DNA from 4 places in the Kitasatospora sp. NBC_01250 genome. Region 3 is predicted to be linked to each of the others. Evidence: riboswitches for the same ligand, from Rfam matches in the RefSeq annotation. Region 3 holds a riboswitch; each other region holds the start of a gene.

Region 1 (4,959 bases), 4.4 Mb from region 3:
CTGCACCTGGACCTGGCCGGCGAGGCGAGCGTGGAGGAGCGCGAGGTGCTCAGCGAGAGCCTGGAGTCGATCCGCTGCCGCTGGTGCAACGCGGTCGACCAGGTCGAGCTGGTGGCCCGCCCGGGCGCCGAGAGCGCGGGCTGAGCCCGCCCCGGACCAGGGGCTGCTGAAAAATCACCGCCGCGCACGCGACAATTGCATGGAGCGGTGAGTCACCGGGCGGTGAGTCAGGGTGTGCCGGCACAGGGCCGGGGCAGCCGCACAGACAGGATCGGAGCCGAGGACGCGATGGACGCAGCCAGCCAGGCCGCCGAGTCGCAGGGGCCCGTGCCCGCTGGCGGCGAACCGGCGGAGCCGACGGCCGACCTCGGCGCCGAGCCCGCGGCGGCCGAGCAGCTGGACCGCCCGCTGCCCGAGGGCGTGCGCCGGCGGGTGATCGGGCTGGCCGCGGACGCGCTCGGCGGGCTGCCGCCCGCCGACCTGCCGCCGACCCTGCGCCCGTACGCGAAGTTCACCCCCGCCCGGCGGGCCAAGTACGCCGGCACCGCGCTGGCCGCCGCGCTGGAGGCCGAGCCGGTCTTCCGGCTGCGGATAGCGGACCGGCTGCGGCTGGGGCAGCCCGACCTGGTCAGGGCACTGGAGACCGGCCAGGTGCCGGGCGCCGCCGAGCCGCTGGACGTGGCGGCTGCGGCCTACCTGCTGCGCACCAGCGGCTGGACCAGGCTGGTCGCCGAGGCCGGCGAGGAGGCCGAGCGGGCCGGCGCGCAGGACGCGGCGGCGGAGGCGGCCCGCCTGGTGGAGAAGCTCCAGGAGGAGCTGGCCGCCACCCGTGCCGCGGCCCGGGCCGATCTGGAGCGCCAGCGCGCGGACTCCGAGGGCATCCGCAAGGAGGCGGAGTCGCTGCGCAAGAAGGTGCGCAGCCTGGAGAGCGACACCCGCCGGGCGCAGGCCGAGGCCCGCAAGCTGCAGGCCGAGCTGGCCGCCGCTGCGGCCGCGGCCGGCACCGAGCGCGGGGTGGCCGAGAGCGAGAGCCGGCGCCTGCGGCACCGGGTGGCCGAGCTGGAGAGCGCGCTGGAGGCCAGCCGCCGCTCGGCCCGCGAGGGGCGCAGCGTGGAGGACATGCGGCTGCGGCTGCTGCTCGACACGGTGCTGCAATCGGCCCAGGGCCTGCAGCGCGAGCTGGCGCTGCCGATCACCACGCTGCACCCGGCGGACCTGGTGGACGCGGTGGTGCCGGGCTCGGCCTCGCCGCACGACGTGGCCCGGCGCGGGCTGGCCGAGGACGACCCGGCGCTGCTGGACCAGTTGCTGGCCATCCCGCAGGTCCACCTGGTGGTGGACGGCTACAACGTGACCAAGACCGGCTACCCGACGCTGCCGCTGGAGAAGCAGCGACTGCGCCTGCTGGGCGGCCTGGCGATGCTCGCCCAGCGCACCCAGGCCGAGGTGACCTGCGTCTTCGACGGGCAGGACCTGGACGTGCCGGTGATCATGGCGCCGCCGCGCGGAGTCCGGGTGCGGTTCAGCCGGACCGGGCAGACGGCGGACGAGCTGATCCGTCAGCTGGTGCGGGCCGAGCCGCAGGGCCGGCCGGTGGTGGTGGTCTCGACGGACCGTGAGGTCGCGGACGGTGTGCGCAAGGCCGGTGCCCGCCCGGTGGCCTCGGTGCTGCTGCTGAACCGCCTCTCCCGCGGCTGACCACCCCTCAGTCGGTCAAGACCGGTTCTGTGAATGTTGCGTGAGATCCTTGCCCGTAGGGGTAGTTCGTGACGGCAGGGGAGTGGCGCGGGGAAGTGATGTTCACTAGGGTCTGGCGTCAAACCTATTTTTCCGGTCACTCATCCGATCGGGTGAGGCCGGCAGAAGAAGGAGCGGTCCCTTGGCGTCCCATCGCCGTCCCAAGCAGTCGAGCCGCGCGCGGATCACCGTGCTCACCGCCGCTGCGGCGACCGCGGTCGCGATCTCCTCGCAGACCGGGGCCTGGGCAGACCCCAAGCCGTCCATCCAGGATGTCAAGGCGCAGATCGACGACCTGAACAACCAGCAGGAAGCGGCCGCCGAGAAGTACGACGGCGCCAAGGAGCGCGGCGACCAGCTGCGCCAGCAGGCCTCCCAGCTGCAGGACGAGGTGGCCCGCACCCAGGACCAGCTGACCCAGCTGCAGTCCGGGCTCGCGACGGTGGCGGGGGAGCAGTACCGCACCGGCGGGATCGACCCCACCGTCCAGCTGATGCTCAACTCCAACCCGCAGAACTACCTGGACCAGGCGTCCAGCATGCAGGTGGCGACCAGCACCGAGGCGGACGCGCTCAAGTCGCTCCAGGGCGAGCAGCGCAAGCTGGACCAGGAGAAGAAGGAAGCCGCCGACACGCTGGCCCAGCTGGACAGCGCCACCCAGCAGCTGAACCAGGCCAAGGCGGACGTGCAGAGCAAGCTGGCCGCGGCGCAGAAGCTGCTCAACTCGCTGAGCGCCTCGGACCGCGCCACGCTGCAGGCCGCCGACCGCGCCTCGCGCAGCAGCGCCCGCACCGACCTCGGCTCGCTCGACCTCCCGGCGGCCGGCGGCTACGCCGGCCAGGCGGTGCAGGCGGCGCTCAGCCGGCTCGGTGACTCCTACGTCTGGGGCGCCACCGGCTCCACCACCTTCGACTGCTCGGGCCTGATGCAGTGGGCCTACGCGCAGGCCGGCGTCTCGCTGCCGCGCACCTCGCAGGAGCAGGCCACGGTGGGCACCGCGGTGCCGAGCCTGTCCCAGGCGCAGCCGGGCGACCTGATCATCTTCGGCGGCGACCGGCACCACGTGGGCATGTACATCGGCAACGGCAAGATGGTGCACGCGCCGCACACCGGTGACGTGGTGCGGATCGCCGACCCGACCACGATGGGCGAGTCCTTCATCATCCGCCGGGTCTGACCCGCCGTCGCCCCGGCGCGCGCCGACCGCCGCTGAGCCCCCGTCACTCGTGCGGTGTGACGGGGGCCACCTGTTCGTATCCGGCATGATCACGCGCGGGTGATCTCCATAGCACCCAGAGTCAAAGTTAGGCGTTTTTTCTGACAAGGATTTGAACGGATCACAGAGTTGTTACTAGGGTCGCTCATCAGACCACCGCGATGGTGATCACCCGACCCGGGTGGCAGCGGGGGTTACCGCCGAGTCTGGAAAGCAGCACGGGCAGTTGACTGCCCGACGGGGACCCCCTCACCGGGGAGCTGCGGACCGGAGCCGGGGAACCATGTTCCTCGGGGTGAATCGGCGCCAGGTCGGCCGTCAGGCCGGTGAGGCGTCGTAGGGCATCTCTTCCAGCCCGAACCCGTCAGCTCACCCGGTAGGCGGTCGGAGGAAGAAGGATTCGTGGCGTCCCATCGTCGTCCCAAGCCCGTCGGCCGTACTCGCGCGTCGATCCTGACCGCTGCCGCCGCGACCGCCGTGGCGCTCTCCGCGCAGGGGGCGGCGCACGCCGACCCGGCGCCCTCGCTCGACCAGGTCAAGTCCCAGGTCGACGACCTCAACAACCAGGCGGAGCAGGCCTCCCAGCAGTACGACGGCGCGCAGGCCAAGCAGCAGACCCTGCAGAAGCAGGTCAGTGACCTGCAGGACGAGGTGGCGCGGCAGCAGGACCAGGTGACCAACCTGCAGTCCGGGCTGGCCTCGGTGGCCGCCGACCAGTACGCCAGCAACGGCATCTCGCCGACCGTGCAGCTGATGCTCTCCAGCAAGCCGGACGGTTTCCTGAGCCAGGCCAGCTCGCTCAACCAGATGAGCAGCACCGAGAGCGAGACGCTGAAGCAGCTCCAGGAGCAGCAGCGCAAGCTCGACCAGGACAAGTCCGAGGCGCAGGGCAAGCTCGCCGAGCTGGATGCCACCACGCAGCAGCTGAAGACCGCCAAGGACGCCGTCCAGGCCAAGCTGAAGCAGGCTCAGGACCTGCTCAACACGCTGACCGAGCAGCAGCGCCAGGCGATGGCCGCGGCCGAGGCCAAGGCTGCCGCCGACGCCAAGGCGGCGGCCGACCAGGCCGCCGCGCAGGCCAAGGCCGCCGCCGCTGCCAAGGCCCAGACCGACGCGCAGACCGCCTCGCGCGGCTCCTCCCGCACCGACCTGGGGAGCACCGGCTCCACCACGGCCGCCCCCAGCACGCCGAGTGCCGGCAGCTCGGCCGCGCAGGCCGCGATCGCCGCCGCCGTCAGCAAGCTGGGTTCGCCGTACGTCTACGGTGCCGCCGGGCCGAGCTCCTTCGACTGCTCGGGCCTGATGCAGTGGGCCTACGCGCAGGCCGGCGTCTCGCTGCCGCGCACCTCGCAGGACCAGGCCTCGGCCGGTACCAACGAGGGCACCAACATCGCCAACGCCCAGCCCGGCGACCTGCTGGTCTTCTACAGCGACATGCACCACGTGGGCATGTACGTCGGTGGCGGCCAGATGATCCACGCCCCGCACACCGGCGCCGTGGTCCGCTACGAGTCGGCCACGGTGATGCCGATCGCGGCGATCATCCGCCCCTGACGCACCGTCGTCCCCGAAGGCCCGGTCTCCTCCTGGAGACCGGGCCTTCGGCGTCGGACGGCCGTTCCGCTGTCCGAATTGGGATCAAATATTCGTATCGGTAGGGGTTTGGACTCGCTCGCCCGGACTCGCTAACGTCTGCGCTCGGACCTCAGCTCCGGCGAAGCCCTCGGTTCGTCGGCGGCTTCTTCGGGCTCACTCGGCGATAGGAGTCGTCAGCGATGGCGAGTACACCCCCGTCGGGCACCGCGCGGCGATTCGCCCGGGTGGTGGCGGTCACCGCTGCCGCGACCACGGTGCTGGCGATGACGGCCAGTGCGCACGGTGCTCCAGGTGGACCGGACAAGAAGGACGTCAAGGCGCAGGTCGACCAGCTCTACGCGGAGGCCGAGCAGGCCTCGGAGAAGTCCAACGCCGCGGAGGAGGCCGCCAAGCGGCTGCAGGCCGAGGCC
Region 2 (4,959 bases), 600 kb from region 3:
TCCGCCGCGCGCCCAGCTCGCCGAGCTGGCTGACCGTCAACTCGGCCAGTGGGCCGGCGGCCAGCACGTTGACGGGGCGCGAGACCGCGGCGCAGACGGTGCGCACGGCCTCGGCGTCCGGCAGGCCGGGGGCGAAGAGCACATCGGCGCCCGCGGCCTCGAAGGCCTGCAGGCGCCGCACCGTGTCGGCCAGGTCGGGGCGTCCGTGCAGGAAGTTCTCGGCGCGCGCGGTGACGGTGAACGGGAGGTCCAGCCGCCGGGCCGCCGCGACGGCGGCACGCACCCGCTCGACGGCCACCTCGAACGGATGGATCGGGGCCTGCTCGTCGCCCGTGGCGTCCTCGATCGACCCGCCCACCAGGCCCGCCTCGGCGGCGAGTTCGATCGTGGCGGCGATCGCCTCGGCGTCCGGGCCGAAGCCGCTCTCCAGGTCGGCGGAGACCGGCAGGTGGGTGGCGCCGACGATCGCGCGGGCGTTGGCCAGCGCCTCCGCGCGGTCGACCAGCCCCGCGCCGTCGGGCCGGCCGAGCGAGAAGGCCAGGCCCGCGCTGGTGGTGGCCAGGGCGGCGAAGCCGAGACCGGTGAGCAGGCGCGCGGTGCCCGCGTCCCAGGCGTTGGCGACGACGAACACGTCCGGGCCGGTGTGGAGTTCGCGGAAGGCGAGCGCGCGGCGGCGCTGGTCCTCGAGGGAGAGCTGCACGGAGAATCCTCTGCTGAAGGCGACGGTGGCAGTTGTGACGGTGAGGGCGGTGACGTCGGGGGACGGACGCGCGGGCGGCGGGTCAGGGCCGCCGGGAGAGCGCGACGCCGCCCAGGCAGAGGCAGCCGCCGAGCAGGGTCAGCAGCGCCGGCACCTCGCCCAGGACCGCCCAGGACATCACTACCACCAACGCGGGCACCGCGTAGGTGGTCGCGCCCATCCGGCCCGCCGTGGTGCGGGAGAGCGCGTAGGCCCAGGTGCTGAACGCCAGGGCGGTGGGGAACAGGCCCAGGTAGACCAGGTCCAGCGTGGCCGAGGCCGGGGCGTGGGCGAGCTGACCGGCCAACTGGCCGCTGAACGGCAGGCAGACCACCATGCCGATCAGGCAGCTGAACGCGGTGGCCTGCAGCGGGGTCGCGTGCTGCAGCGCGGGCTTCTGGGCCACCACGCCGGCCGCGTAGAGCAGGGCGGCGACCAGGCAGAGCAGCACGCCGAGGTACGAGGCGCCGCTGCCACCGGACTTGGACAGGCCCACCACCACGGCTCCGGCGAACGAGACCGCCATCCCCGCCATCAACCGGCGCGGAAACCCCTCGCGCAGCAGCCAGCCGCTGAGCAGCGCGATCACCAGGGGACCGATGTTCACCACCATGGCCGCGGTGCCCGCGTCGACCTTCTGCTCACCCCAGTTGAGCGCCAGCATGTAGAGCCCGAACCAGAGTACGCCGCTGAGGGCTATGCCGGGCCAGGAGGCGCGTGGCGGCAGGCCCTCGCCGCGCACCGCCCAGATCGCGAGCAGCGCCACCGAGCCGACCGCGAGGCGGCCCAGGGCCAGCACGCCGGGGCTGTAGTGCTCGGTGGCGGAGCGGATCGCCACGAAGGAGGAGGCCCAGAGCAGGACGGAGGCGGTGGCCGCGGCCACCGCCTTGGAGTTGAGTCGGGTGGTGCCGGCGGTGGCAGGGAGGTCCATGGGGGCAAACTAATCGGTGACCGAAGCTTCCAGCACGCAATTTATCGGTGCCAGGGCCTCACCAGCGGTGCGGTGGCGGTTCGTTCAGTCGGTCGCGGTGATCGTGCCGTCCAGGTAGACCCAGGATCCCTCGTGGCGCATGAAGCGGCTGTTCTCGTGCAGCCGTCCGTCGAGCCTGCCTTCGACGTAGTGGGCGACGAACTCGACGGTGCCCTCCTGGTGGAACGGGCCGCCCTCGGTGCTGCCCAGGATGTCCAGGCGCTGCCAGTGGAGCCGCGGGTCGAAGTCGACCTCGGCGGGCCGGGTCCGCGGGTGCCAGCTGCTCAGCAGGTAGGCGCTGTCGTGGACCACGAAGGCGCTGAACCGCGATCGCATCAGCTGCTCGGCGGTGGCCGCCTCGGCCTCGCCCCGGTGCAGCCTGCGGCAGCAGTCGGCGTAGCTCGCCGGCCGGCCGCAGGGGCAGGGGAGTGACCCGTCGGACGCGGCGGGCGCGAGGGCGGGGGCGGGCCTGGCCGGGCGGGTGCGATTGCTGCGCTTGGACATGACCCCATTCTGACGGGCCCCGGCGGTGCCCGGTGACAGTCCACCGGGCACCACCTGACCGGGCACTCCCTAGGAGGGGAGCTGCAGGTGCTGCCCGGGGAAGATCAGGTCGGGGTTGCCGCCGACGGTGCCGAGGTTCTCCTGGTAGAGCTGCTGCCAGTTGTCGACGTGGTGGTCCATCGCGATGGCCCAGAGCGAGTCGCCGCTCTGCACCGTGTAGCCCTGACCGGCGTCGCTCTGCCCGGTCGGGGCCGCCTGGCCGGTGGTGGGGCCGACCGGGGCCGCGGGCACGGCCGGTGCGGGTGCCACGGGAGCGGTCGGGGTGGTGTCGCCGGCCGGCGTCTGGGCGGTGCCGGGGGCGGTCGGTGCGGCCGGGGGCGTGGTCGCCGTCGGGTTCGGGCTCGCGCTGGGGGCGGGCGTGCTCGGCGCGGGTGCGCTCGGGGTCGGCGAGGCGGTCGGGGTGGTCGGGCCGCTGGTCGGCGCGGTGGAGGGTGCGGTGGTCGGCGCCGTCGGCGTGCTGCTGGGCGTCCCCGTCCCCGTCCCCGTGCCGGGGGCCGGGGTGGTGGGCGCAGCCGGCGTGGTGGCCGTCGTCGTGGGCGTGGGGCTCGGCGTGGGTGCCGCGGTGGGCGCGGTCACCGGCGCGGGCGAGCCGACCGGTGCGGGGGTACCGCTCGCGGGCGGCGTGCTGGGCGCGGTGGGCGCCGCAGGCGCGGTCGTCGGGTTGCTGCTGGGCGTTCCGGTCGGCGCGGCCAGCCCGGCCACCGCCGCGCAGCTGCCCCAGACGCTCGGTCCCTGGCTGGCGAGCAACTGCTCCGCCACGGCGATCTGCTGCGCCTGGGTGGCGTGCGAGGCCTGCGCCGCGTACTGGTCGCCGCCGTTCGCGACCCACTGGCGCTGGGTGAGGTGCAGTCCGCCGTAGTAGCCGTCGCCGTTGTCGGCGGTCCAGTTGCCGCCGGTGACGCACTGGGCGAGCGAGTCCCAGGTGGTGACCGGCGCGGCGTGCGCGCCGGTCGCGGTGAGCAGCGGCAGGGCGACGCCGACGCCGGCCACGGTCGCGGCGGCCACGGCGCGATCGGTCTGGGTCGGGCGGCGGTGCCGGCCCGGGCCTGAGAACACCCCGGATATGCCCATGGAACATCCCTCTCCGCACGCCTGCGAGGTGAGCTGTCGGGTTCGGGCCGGGAGGCTGGCCCGGCCGCCCGCCCGGACGGATCCGGCGGACGGCTTCACCCCTAGCCGCGTGGGGACGGCGCTGAACCTGGGTCCCCCGCGCCTGCCCAGAAGTCGGTGATCGAGGACCCGGAGCGCGGTGGGCAGGACTCGGCGTACCTCGTCCGGGCACCCGCGTCGGCGGGTTGCAGGGAGACTAGACGGATCATCACTCCGATAACAACCCCGCATCGCACACGTCACACAAGAATCACGGAAGCTGCGCGGTGCTCCGTATCGACACCTCTTGCGCGTACTGCGTCAGGTCCGCCCGCCCGACGGGTGACGAACCCGCCCGGCGGGCGGGTGTCCGCCGCTAGGTTGGGCGCTGGAACCGTCATCGACCGACGGACCGTCAACTCGACGCAGAGGAGAGGCCCATGGCCGACGAGGCCAAGATCCGTGAGCTGTTCGCCTCCCGGATCAACGGGGTGCTGGTGACCCTGAAGCGGGACGGACGGCCGCAACTGTCCAACATCCGCTACGCCTACGACCCGGCGAGGGAGCTGATCCGGGTCTCCGTCACCGCGGACCGGGTGAAGGCGAAGAACCTGGCCCGGGACCCGCGGGCGAGCCTGTACGCGACCAGCGAGGACTTCTGGACCTGGGCGGTGGCCGAGGGCACCGTCGAGCTGACCCCGGTGGCCGCGGCGCCCGACGACGACACGGTGGAGGAGCTGATCGACCTCTACCGCGCGCTCGACGGCGAGCACCCCGACTGGGACGACTACCGGGCCGCGATGGTCCGCGACCGCCGGCTCGTGGTCAAGCTGCACGTGGAGCACTTCTACGGCCAGACCCCCTGAGACCGGGGCGGAACAGCGGCGTGGGACAGGGCCGGGCGGGCCGGTGCGGCGGCCCGCCCGGCCCCGCGCGCGGGTTTGCCCGATCGGCGGACACCGCGCCGCGTGCCGCAGCACGATAGGAGGGGCGCCCGGGCCCGGGTGTGGGCGGGCGCGCCGGGAGGTGGGCTGTGCACGAGCTGGAGCCGGCCGTCGAAGCGGCCGAGGGCGATCCGCACTGGTGGTGGGAGGTGGACTCCGCGCTGATGGGCAAGGCCTCCGCACTGGAGGTGTCCATGTACTGGGCCCTCGGCCTGACCCGCTGGGCGGCCGGCCACGACCCCAGAGTGGCCGGCGGCGATCTGGAGGCCGTGCGGACCCTGTTGGGCCTGGCCATCTACCGCGCGGCCCAGGGCGAGGCCGTCACCGATCCGGGCCGGATCCCCACCCTGCTGCCGCTGCTGACGCTCGCTCGCGGCGTGGCCAGGAGCACCGCCGAGGCCCGGCCGCTCGGCTACGGCGACCGGGGCCGGCTGCGGTTGGCCGACCGCGCCCGGCTGCGCGCGGTGCTGGCCGATCCGGACCGGGCGGTCTTCGAGGGCCTGCGGAAGGAGACGGTGCTGGTGCTGGTCGCCAACACCGACCACGCCCGCACCGAGCTGTGCCGGCGCGCCAACGACGCGACCGTCTGGAAGGACCGCCCGCTGATCACCATCAGCACCCGCGAGGCCCACCTGCCGGAGCACGGGCTGCTG
Region 3 (4,959 bases):
GAAGGCCTCGCGCTGTTCCTGGGGCGAGCGGGCGCCGTCGAACCGGGTCGACCGGTAGAAGGCGTCGACGGCGGTGCGCTGTTCCTTGCTCATGGGGGTTCTCCAGCGTCGGGTGGGATGGGATCGGTCGGGTGGGAGATCATGGATCCGCGAGGGGCTGGCCCTCGACGAATAATATTCCATGGAATGTACTTCCTGGGAAGGTGTGATCCGGATGACCGATCCCGCACAGGTGTTCGCCGACCTCGTCCGGTACGAGACCCGGCTCTACAACGCCCTCGGGGAGCGGCTGCGGGCCGAGCACGGACTGACCACGAGCCAGTTCGAGTTCCTGCGGATCATCGGCGGGCGCGAGGACTGCCGGGTCAACGACCTCGCCCACGAGGTCGCGATCACCGTCGGCGCGACCAGCAAGGGGGTCGACCGGCTCGAAGCCGCGGGCTGGGTGAGCCGCCGCCCGAACCCGAGCAACCGCCGCTCCTCCCTGCTCGGCCTGACCGCGGCCGGCGAGCAGTTGCTGGCCGCCGCCACCGCGACCTTCGAGGACGGGCTGCGCAGCTGGCTGACCGAGCCGCTGGGCGCGCAGTCGCTCGACCAGCTGGCCACCACCGTCGCCCTGCTGCGCCAGACCCTGGAGCAGGCGCGGGTGGGCATGCCGACGGGGTGACCAGGCGCTCGGCGTCCGGCCTCGCCTCCTGTCACCCCTTCGGGCGACGGGCGGCCGGTCACGGGTTCGTGCTCGCGGCCTCGGGGTAGGCGCGCAAGCCTGACGAGGGCGGGGAGCCGACGCCCGCCGGCCTGGAAAGGGAGCCGCCATGCCGCACGAGCCGACCACCGATGCCGGGTCCGGGAGGGGCGCAGGAGCAGTCCCCGCCGGGCCGGCCGCCGCCCCCGAGCGGCTGATCCGCACCCAGGTCCCCGCCCGGCTCGACCGGCTGCCCTGGTCGCGGTGGCACTGGCGGATCGTGATCGGCCTGGGCACGGTCTGGATCCTGGACGGCCTCGAGGTCACCATCGTCGGCAACGTCGCCGGGCGGCTGTCGGAGCACGGCAGCGGGCTGGCGATCAGCACCGGCCAGGTCACCACCTGGGCAGCCGCCATCTACGTGGCGGGCGCCTGCTGCGGGGCGCTCTTCTTCGGCCGGCTCACCGACCGGTTCGGCCGCAAGAAGCTCTTCATGCTCACCCTCGTGGTCTACCTCACCGCGACCGCCGTCACCGCGTTCTCCTGGACGGCGTGGTTCTTCTTCCTCTGCCGCTTCTTCACCGGCTTCGGCATCGGCGGCGAGTACGCGGCGATCAACTCGGCCATCGACGAGCTGATCCCGGCCCGGGTGCGCGGGCGGGTCGACCTGATCATCAACGGCAGCTTCTGGGTCGGCGCGGCGATCGGCGCCTTCGCCTCGATCGCGCTGCTGAACACCGCGCTCTTCGCCACGGACATCGGCTGGCGGCTGGCCTTCGCGATCGGCGTGGCCCTGGGCCTGGTGATCCTGCTGGTGCGCCGGCACGTGCCGGAGAGCCCGCGCTGGCTCTTCACCCACGGGCGCGGCGAGGAGGCCGACCAGCTGGTCGACGAGATCGAGCGGACCGTCACCGAGCAGACCGGCGAGCCGCTGCCGGCCCCCGAGGGCTGGGTGACGGTGCGCGAGCAGGGACCGGTCAGCTTCACCACGGTGGCCCGCACGGTCTTCCGCAGCTACCCCAAGCGCACCGTCCTGGGCCTGGCGCTCTTCGTCGGCCAGGCCTTCCTCTACAACTCGGTCACCTTCGGCTACGCGGTGATCCTGACGACCTTCTTCAACGTCCCGCAGGGCGACACCGGTTACTACTTCGCGGTGATCGCGGTGGGCAACTTCTGCGGCCCGCTGCTGCTCGGCCACCTCTTCGACAGCGTGGGCCGCAAGCCGATGATCGCCGGGACCTACCTGCTGTCGGGGGTGCTGCTCTTCGGCACGGCCGCGCTCTTCCAGCAGGGCCTGCTCAACGCCACCACCATGACGGCCTGTTGGGTGGGCGTGCTGTTCTTCGCCTCGGCCGGCGCGAGCGCCGCCTACCTGACGGTGAGCGAGGTCTTCCCGCTGGAGGTGCGGGCGCTGTGCATCGCGTTCTTCTACGCGGTGGGCACCGCGCTGGGCGGCATCACCGGGCCGCTGCTCTTCAACGGCCTGGTGAACAGCGGCAAGCCCGCCGACACCACGCTCGCCTTCTGCATCGGCGCCTCGCTGATGGCGGCGGCCGGGCTGGTGGAGGCGGCGATCGGCGTCCGGGCGGAGCGGCTCTCCCTGGAGGAGTTGGCCGCTCCGCTCTCCGCCGTCCAGGGGCAGGAGGCCGGCGCCGAGGCCTAGCGGTAGACCCGCACGTAGTCCGCCGCGAAGGTGATCGGGGCGGAGCCGCTCGGGCCGGGGTGGTACTGCCCGGCGCTGATCGACAGGTTGAGGATCAGGTTGGCGGACCAGTTGGCCCCGACGCCGGTGTTGTCCGAGTAGACCTTGACCCCGTTCACGTACCAGTCGACGGAGTTGGCGCCGTAGTAGGTGCCGATGGTGACCCACTGGCCGGGCTTCACGTCGGTGGCGTCGGTCAGGTAGTCGTGCGCCGGGTTGACGTGGTTGGTCAGCTCCAGCAGGTTCGGGTTGTCCGGGTGGTACTCGAAGGAGTCGATCTCGCTGCCGCCGTTCGCCCAGGTCCACAGCGCGGGCCAGGCGCCGGGCGCGGAGGGCATCTGCACCCGGGCCTCGGCGTAGTCGCCGGTCTTCACCTTGAAGCCCTGCTGGGTGCCCTCGGTGGTGAGCAGGCCGGTGGTCCAGGCCTGCTTGCCGTTCTCCAGGGTGTGGCTGGAGGGCTGGGCGGTGAAGGTGGCCACACCGTTCGCCACCGAGACGTCGGACGGGTCGAGCCAGTCGAGCTTGTTGTCGTCCGGGTTGTGGGTGCCGTACTTGTACGCGGTGGTGGTGCTGTCGTTCCACTTGGTGGCGTCCAGCGGGCCGTTGAACTCGTCCGACCAGGTCAGCGTCTTGCCGGCGACCGGCGAGCCGCCGGTGGCGGGCGGCGTGCTCGGCGACGGCGAAGGCGCGGGCGTCGGGGCGGGGGCCGGGGTGGAGGTGGGGGTGCCGGCCGCCGAGACCGTGAGGGTCTGCGTGGTCAGGTTGTGCCAGGCACCCGCCTGGTCCTGGAAGAAGCCGAAGATCTGGTACGCACCGGCCGGGAAGCTGCGCGCGCCGGTGGTCAGCGAAAGGCCGCTCGGGCAGATCTGCTGGTTGCCGAGGTTCCCGGGGAAGTCCAGGTTGTTGCCGGCGGCGTCGCGCACCCCGACCCCCACCGTCTTCGCGGTGAAGCAGGAGGCGGCGTGCAGGGTGAGCGCGGCGGTGGTCGAGGCGCCGGCGGTGGCCGTGGCGGGGGTCAGCCGGTCCTGGGTGACCTGGGGCACGGCGGTGCCGGACGTACGGGCCCAGGCATCGGCCTGGCCGACGACGGGCACCGCGAGCAGGCCGAGCGCTCCGACGACGACGCCGAGGCGCAGCGGGGTGGAGGTGGGTATCACGGGGAGTCCTCTTGCGACGCCTACGAGGTGAGCTGTCGGGTTCGGGCCGCAAGATGGCCCGGCCACCGACGGATTCCGGTGGCGGCTTCACCCCTAGCCGGGCGTGCCTGGTGGGCCTGCGGGCGCAGGCGGGCGGGGCACGGCTGGCACTACCTGGGTCCCCCGCTCCTGCCTGGTGCGGTGCTCCGGGGCCGGCCACCGGCAGGCAGGACTCGGCGGTCCCGGGGGCTGGGCCCGCCGCTGGGTGGCGGGCGCCAGCAGGGTAGGCAGATGACATGATCATCATCAATGTCAGGCGAGTCACACCTGTCACACCAGCACCGAAAGCGACGCCATCGCATCACCTGGACCGCCATCCAGTTACATGGACATGAAAAGTCTCTTGGCGTGCTCCCAGCACCTTCCCAGACTTCCTGACGCTCCCCCAGACTGCTTGCCATGCAGACTCTTCTACGCGCGTTGAAGTCGCGTGCCGCCTCCGTGGTCACCGTGAGCATGCTCACCCTGGCCCCCACCGCCGTCTTCGCCGCCGACGCCCACGCGGACGTCAGCGGCTCGATCTGCCAGTCGGCGCTGCCGAGCCAGGCGGACGACACGCTGAACCTGATCGCCCAGGGCGGCCCGTTCCCGTACTCCGAGGACGGCGAGACCTTCCAGAACCGCGAGGGCGTGCTGCCCAGCGAGCCGAACGGCTACTACCAGGAGTACACGGTCGTCACGCCGGGTGCGCCCACCCGCGGCACGCGCAGAATCATCACCGGCGAGGACGGGTCGGACTACTACACCTCCGACCACTACGAGTCGTTCTCGCTGATCGACTTCAGCTGCTGAAACCGGCGCTGAAGCGGACCCCGAAGCGGGTCTGAGCCCGTCGAGCCCCCGTTGAGCCCCGGTCCCCGCAAGCACGCGGGGACCGGGGCTCAGCCGGTGCCGCGCCAGGCCGCCGCGGCGGCCACCCGGCTGTGCACCCGCAGCTTGGCGTAGGCGTGTTCCAGGTGCTTGTCCACGGTGCGGGTGGAGACCGCGAGACGGCGGCCGATCTGCTGGTCCGTCAGGCCGTCCGCGAGCAGGTCCAGCACGGCGGCCTCGCGCGCGGTGAGGTCGGCGGCCGGCGCCCGCGGCGGGGGTGCCAGCCGCTCCAGGGCGTGGGTGAGCCGGGCCCGCAGCAGGGTGGCCGAGGCCAGGTCGGCGTCCGGGAAGTCGCTGCCGGACCGGTTGACGATCAGCGCCACGGTGCGCCGCCCGGCGCTCGTCCAGCCGGCCGGGAAGGCCATCGCCAGCTGGTACTCCGCACCGGCCGGGCCCAGCGCCTCGCCGTAGGTGCCCAGCCGGTGGTACTCGGTCCGGGACTGCAGGTCGCTGCGGCGCAGCGGGACGCCGCTGCCGCCGTTGGTGTGCACGAAGAGCGGGTCCGC
Region 4 (4,959 bases), 770 kb from region 3:
GCCGGGGCAGCCGACTGCGCCGGGCGGGGCACGCCGGAGGGCGAGGGTGAAGGTGGAGTGGAGGGTGAGAGTTCCGGCTCGGCCATTGGTGTCGGCGGGGCTTCGGCGCTGGGCGGCGGAAGCGCGACGAGCCGGGGTGCGGCCTCGGCATCGGAGACTGACAAGGTGTCAAGAAGCTGACGCAGGACGGAGAGCGGTCGCGCACCCGGCGTGCAGACCAGGACACGGCGGGCCCCCGGGTGGGCGGACGGCAGGTCGCCGCGCTGGAGGGCGGGCAGCAGGCCGGCCCGCAGCAGGGAGGACTTGCCCGCGCCCGAGGGGGCGACCAGTGCGAGCGGTCCCCGTCCCGCGCGCTCGGCCAGCCGGTCGAGCAACGCGGCGAGGGCGTGGTCGCGCCCGGCGAACCAGTGGGCGTCCTGCGGGCCGAAGGCGGCCAGCCCGGGGTAGGGGCAGGGCAGGTCGAGTGCCGGTGGCACGGCGAGCGCGTGGCCGGCAGCGGTCGGCAGGGCACTGTCGGTGGCTGGCCCGCTTGACCCGGGCCCGGCCGGGCCGGCCCCCGTCGGCCCGGGCTCGGCGGCTTCGGTCAGCCGCAGCAGCGAACCGTCGGCGCGCAGCAGCTCGTCGCAGCGGCGCGCCAGGTCATGGCCCGCCGGCTTGCTGCCGTTCTCGATCTTGCTGAGGTAGCCCTTGCTGTAGTGCAGCAGGCGGGAGAGGGCACTGAGCGACAGTCCGCGCTCGGTGCGCAGCCGGCGCAGCTCGGCACCGAAGCACTCGTCCCGGGAGCGGGCGGCAGTCGGAGGATGGGCAGTCGGCCGGCCGTGAGCGGGCGCGGCGCCGGGCGCTTGGTCGGCAGTGGCCCGGGGAGCCCCGTCCGCCGGTGGAATCAGGTCCATGCGCACCCCGCGACGCCAGCCAGGCCGCGCTTGGCGACTTCTCGGATCTGTCGTCGACAGGTTACCGGCTGTGACCAGCCCGTCTGGCATGCTGTGATCTCGATCGGCGCGGGTCCAGTGGCGGCGCCAGTGGCACATATGTTGTAATACGCAACCACCATGGGAGAGGAAGAGGTCACGCGTGTCGGGTCGAGACGAGTCGATCGAGATCATCCAGCGCGAGCTGACCGCCTTCGCCCGGCGGGCCCGGCACAAGGCCTCGCAGCTGCACCCGGGGCTCTCCCTGGTGACGTACAGCATCCTCGACCTGATGAACGAGCGCGGTGGCTGCCGGGCGGCCGACCTGGCCGCGTACTTCATGCTCGACAAGTCGACCGTGAGCCGGCAGGTCGGCGCTCTGGAGAAGCTGGGGCTGCTCAGCCGCGAGGTGGATCCGGAGGATCACCGCGGGCAGATCCTGCGCCCCAGCGAGCAGGGGATGGCGCTGCTGCGGCACGCGTACGAGATGCGCCGGGAGTCGTTCACCGAGCGGTTCACGGAGTGGACCGACGAGGACGTCGCGCGGCTGGCGGGCTATCTGGTGCGGTACGGCGCGGCGGACTGACGCCGGATCGCACGGCGGGCCGGCGCCCGGCAGCTGACGAGCGGGGCGCAGCCCGTCGCTGCGACAGCGCGCCAACAGCCCGGCACACCAACAGCCGGCACACAAAAGGCCCGGCACACCAACAGCCCGGCACACAAAAGGCCCGGCACACCAACAGCCCGGCACACAAAAGGCCCGGCACACCAACAGCCCGGCACGCCGAAGGCCCAGCGAGCCAAGAGCCAGGCGCGCCAAAGCCGTCGGCCGGCCACAGGTGGGAAACCCGTGGCCGGCCGACGGCTGCGGACGATCCGCCGAGCGCTACCGCCCGATGGGGGCGGGCCGGCGGCCGTTGATCACCGGGGTGATCAGTACGCCTGGTGGGCCTGCCAGAAGACCCAGGCCTGGTTCGGGCTGCCGTAGGTCTGGTTCATGTACTGCAGCGCCCACTTGATCTGGGTGGCGGGGTTGGTCGCCCAGTCCGAGCCGGCCGAGGCCATCTTGTTGCCGGGCAGGGCCTGCGGCAGGCCGTAGGCACCGGAGCTCGGGTTGGTGGCGGTGACGTTCCAGCCGCTCTCGTGGGTGATGATCTGGTCGAACGACGCCAGCTGGTCGGCCGGGACGATCGAGGCGGCGAGCGCCTGCAGCGAGGCGACGCTGGCGTTGGCGCTCAGCGCCGGGGTGGCCGGAGCGGCCGCGGCAGCCGGAGCGGCGGGGGCAGCCGGAGCCGGGGCGGTGGCCGGAGCCTGGGCCGGGGCGGGGGTCTGCGCCGGGGCCTGGGCCTGGGCGTCGCCGAGCGCGAGGTGCTGGCCGGGGTAGATCACGTCCGGACCGTCGGCGAGCACCGACTTGTTCAGGTCGTAGAGCTTCTGCCAGCCGCCCTGCACGTTGTGGCTGGTGGCGATCTTGGACAGCCAGTCGCCGTCCTGCACGGTGTAGCCGGCGGGAGCCTGGGCGGCCGGGGCGGCGGCCGGAGCGGCGGCGGCCGACTCGTGCTGCGCGGTGTAGCCGTGCGAACCGGAGTGGATCGGCGTGGCGCTGGCGCCACCGGCGGTGATCATGGGCAGACCGGCGCCGGCGCCGACGATGACGGCGGTGGCGATCGCGCGCTTGATGGCGGCGCGGCTGGGCAGGCTGGGGCGACCGTTGACGGACAGCATGAAAAGCGTTTCCTCTCCCACGCCTGCGAGGTGAGCTGTCGGATTCGGGCTGGAGTTGCCCGGCCGCGCAATGCGCGGCTTCACCCCAAGCCCCGCCCGGAGCCTTGCTCCAGGTGGGGCGACTTACCTTGGGTCCCCCGCCCCTGCCGTGGTGCTTCAGTGCACAGTGCCCGTTCCATCCGGCGGCAGGATTCGGCGTTCCGGGGAGCGGGGTTCGTGTGGAGACGAACGGCATGCACCGTAGACAGGTCGAAGGTCCCATCTCAAGCCAGGAGGCGCTGTCACAGGGCAATGTGAGGTGTCTCATGCCGAAGCTGGAGGGGCGATAACGATTCGCATCGTTATCGCCCCGTGATATGAATTTTCGTCAGCCCGCACCGCGTCAGTCAGTCAGTCAGCCAGCCAGTCAGCCAGCCAGCGCCGCGTCAGCCGACGCCGAGCCCGCCCGCGCCGCGTCAGCCCGCGTGCCACCCCTGCGGGTCGACGTCGCCGGGCACCACCGCGGCCGGCTGGTAGGCGCCGCGGGTCAGCACGAAGCCCGCCACGTCGAGGTGGCTGACCGAGCCGTCCTCGGCGCGCACCACGCGCAGCGGCTCGCCCGCGTAGTAGCCGTCGAGCCCGACCCAGCTGCCGTCCGGCTCGGGCAGGAAGCGGGAGGTGCGGGCGGGGCCGCTCAGCGCGGTGAGCTCCAGGGCCCGGTCCGCCCGCAGGTGCAGGGCCAGCGCGGTGGGTCCCCAGTACCAGGGGCCGGTCAGTGCGAGCAGGTCGGGATCGGCGTCGGTGAACGGGCGCCAGGCGGTGGGCAGCAGCGGTTCGCGCTCGGCGACGATCCGGATCAGGTCGGGGGCCACCGTCCCGAGCCCGGAGCCGGCGGTGACATTGGTGAGGGTGATCGCTGCCACGTCGTCCTCGGGGCTGAACCACAGGCCGGCCAGGAAGCCGGGCATCGAGCCGCCGTGGCCGACCAGCAGCCGCCCGTCCTGCCGGGACAGCTGCAGGCCCAGTCCGAAGCAGGAGGTCCAGTCGTCACGGTCCGGGCCGGCGGCGGGGCGGCGCATCTCGGCCAGCGTGGCGGGGGCCAGGACCTTCTCCGCGCCGCCCGGGAGCGTGCCGGCCAGGAAGGAGGCCCAGCGGGCGAGGTCGGCGGCGGTGGACCAGAGCTGCCCGGCCGGCGCCATCAGGCCGGTGTCGGTGAGCGGCTCGGGGAGCATCACGTCCGCCCACGGGTGCACGGCGAACCCGCCCGCGTGCGGGGCCTGCGGCAGCAGCGTGGTGCGGGTCAGGCCGAGCGGATCGAGCACCTCCTGGCGCAGCACCTCGCCCCACGGCAGCCGACGCACCTTGGCCACCAGCGCGCCGAGCAGCGCGTAGCCGGGGTTGGAGTAGTGGTGGCGCTCGCCGGCCGGGTGGCGGAACGGCTGCTCCTCCAGCAGGTTGCCCAGCTCCGGGCGGTGCGAGCCGTCGGTCCGCTCCCACCACGGGCCCGGCGTCTCGGCGGCCAGCCCGGCCGTGTGGCTGAGCAGTTCGCGGATCGTGGCCCGCCCGGCCGAGGTGCCCGGCAGGTGCTGCTCCAGCGGATCGGCCAGGTCGAGCAGGCCCTCGTCGCGCAGGCGCAGCACCAGCACCGCGGCGAAGGACTTGGTGATCGAGCCGATCCGGTACTGCGTGTTCTCGTCCGGCGCGTGGCCCTCGATCATGCTCCGGCCACCGCTCCAGACCCGGTGGCCGCCGCGCGCCACCAGGCCGACCAGCGAGGGCGTCCGGCCCTGTGCCTGTCCGACGGCGAGGCGGTGCAGCAGGGCCCGGCGCGTCTCGGGCAGCAGCTCGTCCGCGGCCACGGCAGGGATGGGCAACTCGTCGGCCCGTGCCTGGTTGATCGGCAACTCGCCCGACTGGTAGGTCATCTGATCTCACATTCGCAGCTGGGGGGCTGGAGAAGGTCGAACCGCTCGACCCTACCGGCGCCCGCCCCGCATGGCTCGGCAATAAGCGGGTCCGCCGGCGGGCGGGGCGGGCTCCCTTCGAGCGTCCCCGGCAACGACGCCCGGGAACCCCCGCCGACCAGCCCGGATTCTGCGGCCCGCTATGCTGCCCCCGGCCGCGCGACCACGGGCCGCAGGATCAGAGGGGGAGACGGTGCACCAGTCCGGACACGACAGCGACATGACGCGGCTTCAGACGGACCGCCCGCACCCCGCGCGCATCTACGACTACTGGCTCGGCGGCAAGGACAACTTCCCGCCGGACCGTCAGGCGGCCGAGCACGCGATCAGCGCCTCGGCGGACATACCCGCGGCGGCCCGCGAGAACCGGGCCTTCCTGC

The links. Region 3 has a riboswitch for cyclic di-AMP ahead of OG500_RS08775 (glycoside hydrolase family 16 protein). Riboswitches for the same ligand answer to the same signal wherever they lie in the genome.
Region 1: linked by a shared signal. The riboswitch ahead of OG500_RS27635 (C40 family peptidase) and the one ahead of OG500_RS08775 (glycoside hydrolase family 16 protein) in region 3 are both predicted to bind cyclic di-AMP.
Region 2: linked by a shared signal. The riboswitch ahead of OG500_RS06970 (LysM peptidoglycan-binding domain-containing protein) and the one ahead of OG500_RS08775 (glycoside hydrolase family 16 protein) in region 3 are both predicted to bind cyclic di-AMP.
Region 4: linked by a shared signal. The riboswitch ahead of OG500_RS06240 (LysM peptidoglycan-binding domain-containing protein) and the one ahead of OG500_RS08775 (glycoside hydrolase family 16 protein) in region 3 are both predicted to bind cyclic di-AMP.

What each region holds. Positions count from the first base shown of each region.
Region 1 is NZ_CP108476.1:6,527,238-6,532,196, forward strand. Features, by position in the region: gene OG500_RS27620 (hypothetical protein) at 1-144, shown strand, start outside; gene OG500_RS27625 (NYN domain-containing protein) at 289-1,698, shown strand; gene OG500_RS27630 (C40 family peptidase) at 1,880-2,914, shown strand; cyclic di-AMP (ydaO/yuaA leader) riboswitch at 3,202-3,352, shown strand; gene OG500_RS27635 (C40 family peptidase) at 3,356-4,507, shown strand; gene OG500_RS27640 (C40 family peptidase) at 4,729-4,959, shown strand, end outside.
Region 2 is NZ_CP108476.1:1,560,264-1,565,222, reverse strand. Features, by position in the region: gene OG500_RS06985 (isocitrate lyase/PEP mutase family protein) at 1-700, opposite strand, end outside; gene OG500_RS06980 (DMT family transporter) at 783-1,670, opposite strand; gene OG500_RS06975 (YchJ family protein) at 1,755-2,213, opposite strand; gene OG500_RS06970 (LysM peptidoglycan-binding domain-containing protein) at 2,283-3,278, opposite strand; cyclic di-AMP (ydaO/yuaA leader) riboswitch at 3,347-3,513, opposite strand; gene OG500_RS06965 (PPOX class F420-dependent oxidoreductase) at 3,803-4,228, shown strand; gene OG500_RS06960 (hypothetical protein) at 4,396-4,959, shown strand, end outside.
Region 3 is NZ_CP108476.1:2,156,379-2,161,337, forward strand. Features, by position in the region: gene OG500_RS08760 (alpha/beta hydrolase) at 1-93, opposite strand, end outside; gene OG500_RS08765 (MarR family winged helix-turn-helix transcriptional regulator) at 215-667, shown strand; gene OG500_RS08770 (MFS transporter) at 816-2,348, shown strand; gene OG500_RS08775 (glycoside hydrolase family 16 protein) at 2,345-3,544, opposite strand; cyclic di-AMP (ydaO/yuaA leader) riboswitch at 3,548-3,679, opposite strand; gene OG500_RS08780 (ribonuclease domain-containing protein) at 3,983-4,375, shown strand; gene OG500_RS08785 (helix-turn-helix transcriptional regulator) at 4,465-4,959, opposite strand, start outside.
Region 4 is NZ_CP108476.1:1,386,817-1,391,775, reverse strand. Features, by position in the region: gene OG500_RS06250 (nSTAND1 domain-containing NTPase) at 1-893, opposite strand, end outside; gene OG500_RS06245 (MarR family winged helix-turn-helix transcriptional regulator) at 1,075-1,497, shown strand; gene OG500_RS06240 (LysM peptidoglycan-binding domain-containing protein) at 1,845-2,636, opposite strand; cyclic di-AMP (ydaO/yuaA leader) riboswitch at 2,642-2,767, opposite strand; gene OG500_RS06235 (serine hydrolase domain-containing protein) at 3,092-4,540, opposite strand; gene OG500_RS06230 (SAM-dependent methyltransferase) at 4,800-4,959, shown strand, end outside.